Regions from separate parts of the Kitasatospora sp. NPDC097691 genome, predicted to be linked through region 2. Evidence: riboswitches for the same ligand, from Rfam matches in the RefSeq annotation. Region 2 holds a riboswitch; the other holds the start of a gene.

Region 1 (4,167 bases), on a different contig from region 2:
TCCGCCCGGCGGACCTGGTGGAGGCGGTGGTGCCGGGCGCGGCCTCGCCGCACGACGTGGCGCGGCGGGGGCTGGCCGAGGACGACCCGGCGCTGCTGGACCAGCTGCTGGCGATCCCGCAGGTGCACCTGGTGGTGGACGGTTACAACGTGACCAAGACCGGCTATCCGACGCTGCCGCTGGAGCAGCAGCGGATCCGGCTGCTGGGCGGGTTGGCGATGCTGGCCCAGCGCACCCAGGCGGAGGTCACCTGTGTGTTCGACGGGCAGGACCTGGACGTTCCGGTGATGATGGCGCCGCCGCGCGGGGTCCGGGTGCGGTTCAGCCGGACCGGGGAGACCGCGGACGAGCTGATCCGCCGTCTGGTGCGGGCGGAGCCGCAGGGCCGTCCGGTGGTGGTGGTCTCCGCCGACCGGGAGGTCGCGGAGGGCGTGCGGAAGGCGGGCGCGCGCCCGGTGGCGTCGGTGCTGCTGCTGAACCGGCTGGCGCGGCCCTGAGCGTCGGCCCGGTAGGATGACACCTGGTCAGCGTCGTGTCCGCGACGGTGTGCGGGTGTGGTGAAGTCGGTGTGGGGAACGGAGTTCACGCCTTCGGGGGAGTGGCAAAGCGGATAGATCCGCACTAGGGTCTGGCGTCAAACCTATTTTCCGGTATCTCATCCGATCGGGTGAGTCCGTTGGAAGAAGGAGCCGGTCCCTTGGCCTCCCACCGCCGTCCCAAGCAGCCGAGCCGCGCGCGGGTCTCCGTGCTCACCGCTGCCGCTGCGACCGCGGTCGCCCTCTCCGCCCAGGTGGCCGCGCACGCCGCGCCGCAGCCGAACAAGACGGACGTCAAGGCGCAGATCGACCAGCTCCAGGAGGAGCAGGAGCAGGCGGCGGAGAAGTACAACGGCGCCAAGGAGCGGGCCGACCAGCTGCGCAAGCAGGCCGACCAGCTGCAGGACCAGGTGGCCCGCGGCCAGGAGCAGATGACCCAGCTGCAGGGCGGCCTGGCCGAGGTGGCGGGCGACCAGTACCGCAGCGGCGGCATCGACCCGTCCGTCCAGCTGATGCTCTCTTCCGACCCGTCCGGCTACCTGGACAAGGCCTCCACCGTCCAGCAGGCCAGCACCACCCAGGCCGAGGCGCTCAAGTCGCTGCTGGACGAGCAGCGCCGGCTGGACCAGGAGAAGACCGAGGCGGCCGCCGTGCTGGCCTCGCTGGACAGCACCACCAAGGACCTGAACCAGGCCAAGGCGGACGTCAACACCAAGCTGCAGGCCGCCCAGGACCTGCTGAACTCGCTCAGCGCCGCCGAGCGCACCGCGCTGAAGGCCCAGCAGGCGCAGGACGACCGGGCCTCGCGCGGCAGCGACCGGGTCGACCTGAGCAACCTGCCGCCGGCCAGCGGGTACGCCGCGGTGGCCGTCGCCAAGGCGATGAGCAAGCAGGGCTCGCCGTACGTGTGGGGCGCCACCGGCCCGAGCACCTTCGACTGCTCCGGTCTGATGCTCTGGGCGTACGGCCAGGCCGGCGTCTCGCTGCCGCGCACCTCGCAGGAGCAGGGCCACTACGGCACCGCGGTGCCCGGACTGGCCGCGGCCCAGCCCGGCGACCTGGTCATCTACGGCGGCGACATGCACCACGTCGGGATGTACATCGGCAACGGCATGGTGGTCCACGCGCCGCACACCGGTGACGTGGTGAAGGTGATGAAGGCCGACGCGATGCCGATCAACACCATTCGCCGGGTCTGACGGCCCGACACGCCGGAGGGCCCCCGACGGCCCCTGTGATCCGCGCCACCTCCGACGGGGGTGGCGTTCGGGTTTTCGACCGTTTCGCGGCGGACGGGTGAGACCTGATCAGCCTTGCGTGCGGTCGCGATCACCATCGGTCATTTTCACAAAAGAACTTGGGTAATCTTCCGTCTTTTTTCTGACAAGGATTTGAACCGATCACGGTTCAGTTACTAGGGTCGTGCCCCGAACCACCGCACTGTCGATCACCCAGCCAGGGTGGCGGCGGTGGTTACCGTCGAGTTCGCAAGGCAGCGGGGCAGGTCGAAGCGACTGCCCGACAGGGGAGCCCAGTGGTCGGGGGCGCTGCGGAGCGGAGCCGGGGAACCACGTTCCTCCGGGGTGAATCGGCGCCAGGTCGGCCGCTGGAACGGCCGTGAGGCGTCGTAGGGCATGCTTCCGGCCCGAACCCGTCAGCTCACCCGGTAGGCGGACGTAGGAAGAAGGAGCCCGCCTTCGTGGCGTCCCATCGTCGTCCCAAGCCAGCCAGTCGCGCCCGGGTCTCGATCCTGACCGGTGTCGCCGCCGCTGCCGTCGCCCTCTCCGCGCAGTCCGGTGCCCACGCCGACCCGCAGCCGACCAAGGACCAGGTCAAGGAGCAGGTCGACCAGCTCAACGAGCAGGCCGAGGTGGCGACCGAGCAGTACAACGCCGCCCAGGAGAAGCAGCAGACCCTGGAGAAGCAGGTCGCCGGTCTGCAGGACCAGGTGGCCCGTCAGCAGGCCCAGGTGACCGAGCTGCAGGGTGGTCTCGCCGAGATCGCCGGGGAGCAGTACCGCAACGGCGGCATATCCCCGACCGTCCAGCTGATGTTCTCGTCCAGCCCGGACAGCTTCCTCAACCAGGCCGGCGCGCTGAACCAGGCCGGTGACACCCAGAAGAACCAGCTGAAGCAGCTCCAGGAGCAGCAGCGCAAGCTCGACCAGGACCGCACCGAGGCCCAGGGCAAGCTCGCCGAGCTGGAGTCGACCACTCAGCAGCTGAAGGCCTCCAAGGACGAGGTCCAGACCAAGCTGAAGGCCGCCCAGGACCTGCTCAACACCCTGACCGAGCAGGAGCGCCAGGCGCTGCGCGCGGCCGAGGAGAAGGCCGCCGCCGACGCCAAGGCCCAGGCCGACGCCGCCGCGAAGGCGCAGCAGAACGCCGACCGCGCCTCGCGCGACAACAGCCGCACCGACATCTCCACGCCGTCGTCCACGCCGGTCAAGCCGATCGTCGCCGGCAGCTCGCGCGGCGGCGCGGCCCTCTCGGCCGCCGCCTCCAAGGTCGGCAGCCCGTACGTGTGGGGCGCCACCGGCCCGAGCTCCTTCGACTGCTCCGGCCTGATGGTCTGGGCGTTCAACCAGGTCGGCGTGTCGCTGCCGCGCACCTCGCAGGAGCAGGCCCACGCCGGCACCCGGATCGGCACCGACCTGTCCCAGGCCCAGCCCGGCGACCTGCTGATCTTCTACGGGGACGCCCACCACGTCGGCATCTACGCCGGCAACGGCCAGGTGCTGCACGCTCCCAAGCCGGGTGCCTCGGTCCGCTACGAGGCCGTCACCAACATGCCGCTGAGCGGCATCGTGCGGGTCTGACCCCACCTCGGCTCCTCCCAGGCCCGGCCTTCCACCACGGAAGGCCGGGCCTGCGGCGTTGGCGGCCGCTCGGGCCAATGTCCGATTACGGGTCAAATATTCGGGTCCGGTGGGGTTTGGACTCGCTTGCCCGGACTCGCTAACGTCTGCCACCGGACTCCCGCTCGACGGCCGCCCGCCATGGGCGGCCGCGGGGGCCGCGCCGCAGGATTGGAGCCGCTGCCGCCATGCCCGTGCACCGCCGTTCCCAACTGCTCGCCCGTGCGCTGGTGCTGACGGCGGCCGCCACCACCGCGCTGGGCGTGGCGACCGGCGGCGGCGCCCACGCCGCCCCCGGCAGCCCGGACCCGGCCGACCGCAAGGACGTCCAGGCGCAGGTCGAGCAGCTCTACGAGGAGGCCGAGCAGGCGTCCGAGCAGTACAACGCCGCGCAGGAGGCCCAGCGCCGGCTCCAGGGGGAGACCACGATCCTGCAGGGCGAAATCGCCGTCGCCCAGGACCAGCTCAACGAACTGCGCGGCGACCTGGCGACCGTGGCCGGGGCCGAGTACCGCGGCGGCGGGATGACCCAGACCGCGCAGCTGATGCTGTCCTCCGACCCGGAGGGCTACCTCGCCCGCGCCCGCACCATGGGCCAGGCGGCGCAGCGGCAGCAGGAGACGCTGCACGAGCTCGTCATCCGCCAGCGCCGGCTCGACCAGCGGCGGACCGAGGCCACCGGCAAGCTCGCTGAGCTGGACCAGGCCCGCCGCTCGCTCGCCGACGGCAAGCAGCAGATCCAGCAGCGGCTGGCCAGGGCACAGAAGCTGCTCA
Region 2 (4,167 bases):
GGTGCTGGCCACCGGCCCGTCCTGGGCACTGCGGCGGCCCGAGCCCCGCCCGGCGGTGGACGTCGTCGCACTGGGCGTGCCGGTCACACCGGTCGCGCCGGCCGCACCTGCCGCACCGGGCGGGTCCGCCGGTACCGCAGTGTCCACCCTGCCCGCCCTGGTCGCCCAGCCGTCCCACTCCGACCTGGAGGTCGTCCGGCTCGACCCGGAGCCGGCGGCGCCCGGCGGCACCACCACCGTGCACGCCTTCGTCGCCAACCGGGGACCGGACACCACCGCATCCTCGTTCACGGTCGTGGTCACCCTGCCGGAGGGCGTGACGCCGGAGGGCCCGTACTTCCCCGAGGACTGTGAGGTCTTCCAGAACGGCCACCGGGTGCGCTGCGTCTTCGGACCGGGACTGAGGGAGGGGCGCAGCGCCACCGCGCTCATTCCGGTCCGGCTGTCCCCCGACCTGCCGCCCGGAGAGCTGGCAGGCTGGGTCGCGGTGCGCAGCGCGGACGACCAGGACGAGGGCAACAACCGGCAGCCGTTCGACATCAGGGTCATCGAGTCGACCGACGGCTCCTGAACCACGTCGACCCACCGGTCACCGGCCGCCGGCGAGCGGCTGCCGGCTTCCGGTGACCGGTGGGACGTCCTACCCGACTACCGGTAGACGCGGACGTAGTCGGCGGCCATGGTGATCGGAGCGGTCCCCTGCGGCGCGGGGTGGTACTGGCCCGCGCACACCGAGAGGTTGAGGATCAGGTACGCCGACCAGTCGGCGCCGACGCCCTTGCCGTCCGAGAAGACCTTCACACCGTTGACGTACCAGTCCACCGAGTTGGCGCCGTAGTAGGTGCCGATGGTCACCCACTGGTCCTTGGCGACGGCACTCGCGTCGGTGTAGTACTTCGCGTTGCCGGGGTTGACGTGGTTGGTCAGCTCCAGCAGGTTCGGGTTGTCGGGGTGGTACTCGAAGGAGTCGACCTCCCCGTTGCCGTTCTTCCAGGTCCACAGGGCCGGCCAGGCGCCGGTGCCGGCGGGCAGCTTGACCCGGGTCTCGGCGTAGTCGCCGGTCTTGACCTGGAATCCCTCGCTGGAGCCCTCGGTGGTCAGGAAGCCGGTGTTCCAGGACTGCTTGCCGTTCTCCAGGGCCGGGCCGCCGGAGGTGGCGGTGAAGGTGGCGACCCCGTTCGCGACGGTGACGTTGTTCTTGTTCAGCCAGTCCAGCTTGTTGTCGTCCGGGTTGTGGTTCCCGTACTTGTAGGCGGTGCTCTTGTCGCCGACCCAGCGCTGGCCCCAGGAGATGGCGCTGTTGAACTCGTCGGACCAGGTCAGCGACTTGCCGGCGACCGGGGAGGACGGCGCGGGGGTGGTCGGGCTCGCCGTGGCGCTCGGGGTCGACGTGGGGGTCGGCGTGGCGCTCGGGGTCGACGTGGGGGTCGGGGCCGGGGTGGTGGGGGTGGCCGTCGGGGTCGGGGCCGGGGTGGTGGTGGCCGAGACCACCAGCTGCTGCGAGGGCAGGTTGTGCCAGCCGCCGCCGAGGTCCTGCCAGAAGCCGAACTGGGTGTACGTCCCGGCGGGCAGGGTGCGCGCACCGCTGGTGAAGTTCACGCCGCTCGGGCAGATCTGCACGTTGGAGGCGTTGCCGGGGAAGTCGAGGTTGGTGCCGCGCGCGTCGCGCACGCCCACGCCCACGGTCTTGGCGGTGAAGCAGGCCGAGGAGTGCAGGCTCAGCGAGGCGGCGGTGGCCTTGCCCGCGACCATGGTGGCGGGGGCGAGCCGGTCCTGGGTGACGGTCGGCGCGGTGGCCGCCTGGGCACCGGTGACGGACGGCACCCCGAGCAGGCCGGCGCCGCTGATCGCGAGCGCGCCGGTGGCGGCGAAGGCGGCGTTGCGGCCGCGGCGGGAGGGGCGGGCGTGACGCGGCGCACGGCGCCGGGCAGCAGGCTTGGGCATGAGGTGACCTCTGCGACGCCTGCGAGGTTAGCTGTCGGGTTCGGGCTGCAGTTGCCCGGCCGCCTGTGGAGCGGCTTCACCCCTAGCCTCGACCCGTACGCGCGAGCGCACGGGCCGGGCGCCGACCTTGGTTTCCCCGCTCCCGTCCGCTGTGGTGCTCGGTGACCCGCCGGCGGGTGGACGGGACTCGGCGTCCCGGCGGCGGGGTCCGCCAGGGGCGGACGACCGTTGCAGGCTAGGCAGGCCGTACGTAAACGGACAACTCCGGCGGACCGGTTGTCGTGCAGCTCACAGTGGTGTCGATCAACGACGCTGTGTGGCGGCCGAGTTGATCAGTTCGGGTGGCCTGGAACGATGCCCTACGGGGTGACTGGAAGGGTGCTGTGAGGGGTGTCGCGGGGAGTGCCGGGTGGGGTGGCGGGGGTGGCGTCCGGCCGGGTGTCCGGCGGGAGGTCCGGCCGGGTGCCCGGCCGGACGTTCAGCCGAGCCAGGCGTCCACCTGGCTCTCGGCCTCCGGCGCCCACGCGAGCTCCAGGTGGTTGAGGCCGCTCAGCAGCCGGGTGCCGCCGACCGTCGCGATACCGGTGGTGTCCAGGGCGCTCGCCGTGAACACGATGCCGTCGCTGGGCCCGCGGTTCTCGTTGAGCACGCCCGGGATGTCCGCCGACCCGCCCGCCAGCAGGTAGGTGCGCACCGGGGCCGGGATCCCGGCCTGCTGGAGCGGGGCGATCAGGGAGCCCGCGTCGATCGCGGCCTGGATGCCCTGTCCGGACGTGTAGAACCCCTGGCCGCCGTAGTAGGTGGTCCACCAGTCCTGGGCACTGCCGTCCACCCCGTACCTGCCGTCCCAACGGGCGAGCAGCTGGCGCTGGCCCGGGTAGCAGTCGTACCCGCCGGTCGGCAGCACGCCGAGGCAGGGTTGCGCGGTGTACGTGCCGTAGCAGGTCATGTACAGGTGCGGGGACGGCGCGTTGGCGGTGCCGCCGCAGGCCGGCCACGTCGCCAGGTCGAAGGACCAGCCGTGGGCGTAGACGTAGTCGAGCCCGCCGTTCGGCCCGCCGAGGGTGACCAGGCGGCGCACGTCGCCCGCGTACGCCCGGCCCCAGGACGGCCGCACCGAGGACACGTACGCCCGGGCGGCGACCTCGCCCTTGCTCCAGGCCACCACGTCCACCTGCGGGACCCCGAGGCGGGCCCGGATCAGCGCGATCGCGTCGCCGACGGCCTGCGCCTGGAGCAGGTTGTCACCGTGCTTGTGGGCGAAGCCGATGGCGAAGACGCGGTGGCCGGTGCCCGCGAGGTACTGGGCGAGGCCGGTGGACGGGCAGGTCGCGGCGCCGCAGGTGCCGGTCTCCCCCGGGTTCGCCCAGGCGCGGTCGGCGTTGTCGTTGGCGCCGTGGACCAGCAGGACGGGCGTGGCCCGACTGCCGGTGTCCCAGCCGGCAGCGGAGTAGAGCAGGAAGCGGCCGGAGGAGGGCTCGCCGGTGCCGAAGTACGTCCGGCGGGCGCCGTCCTGGTCGCCGCGGCCGTCGGACGGGAACTGCTCGGTGCGGAAGCCGGGGGTGGTGTCGAGGTAGCGCTCGACCTTGGCCCAGCCGTTGCCGGGGGCGGGGAAGGCCGCTTCCAGGGCGAGGGGGGACGTGGCGGATTCCGTCTGGGCCCGGGCGGCGGTGGGGGTGGGGATGCCGAGGACGAGGGCCGCGAGGGCCAGGAGGACGGCGGCGAGCGCGGTGGGGGTGCGTCGCGCGCGGGTGCGGGTTGTGGCGGTGCGTCTCGCGCGGCCACGGGTTGTGGGGGTGCGTCTCATGGGCGGACGGTAGGACCGGCGCGCGACGGGTGCCCATGTGCCGGTCGCACACCCGGTGGGCAGCGCGGTGGTGATCCGTACCGTGGCAAAGCTCTGACCGAGTGCACCCGGTCGGATAAATTGGAGGTCCGACATCTTCCGCAGTGCACAAGACACCGCCGTGCACGAGACACCGCACTGCACGAGACACCGCAGCGCACACGACACCACCACACCGGAAACGAGGAACCGCCCCACCATGACCGCGTCCCTGCCCGCCTTCGCCGGCCGTACCTACGTCTTCCGGGCCGACACCGGCGCGGCCTTCCGCAACACCTACTCGGCCGACGGCACGCGGCTGCGCTGGGAGGGCCTCGGCGAGTCCGCGGGCCAGTGGGAGGACGTGCGGCTGCACGTCGCCGAGGTCGCACCGGAGA

What was found. A riboswitch is a leader RNA that binds a small molecule or an ion and turns the genes downstream of it on or off. The one in region 2 is predicted to bind cyclic di-AMP.
Region 1: linked by a shared signal. The riboswitch ahead of ABTY56_RS13735 (NlpC/P60 family protein) and the one ahead of ABTY56_RS24395 (glycoside hydrolase family 16 protein) in region 2 are both predicted to bind cyclic di-AMP.

What each region holds. Positions count from the first base shown of each region.
Region 1 is NZ_JBEORY010000015.1:71,807-75,973, forward strand. It holds gene ABTY56_RS13725 (NYN domain-containing protein) at 1-497, shown strand, start outside; gene ABTY56_RS13730 (C40 family peptidase) at 698-1,735, shown strand; cyclic di-AMP (ydaO/yuaA leader) riboswitch at 2,072-2,225, shown strand; gene ABTY56_RS13735 (NlpC/P60 family protein) at 2,236-3,354, shown strand; gene ABTY56_RS13740 (C40 family peptidase) at 3,582-4,167, shown strand, end outside.
Region 2 is NZ_JBEORY010000037.1:63,027-67,193, reverse strand. It holds gene ABTY56_RS24400 (COG1361 family protein) at 1-571, shown strand, start outside; gene ABTY56_RS24395 (glycoside hydrolase family 16 protein) at 649-1,944, opposite strand; cyclic di-AMP (ydaO/yuaA leader) riboswitch at 1,946-2,075, opposite strand; gene ABTY56_RS24390 (esterase/lipase family protein) at 2,423-3,751, opposite strand; gene ABTY56_RS24385 (MoaF-related domain-containing protein) at 3,990-4,167, shown strand, end outside.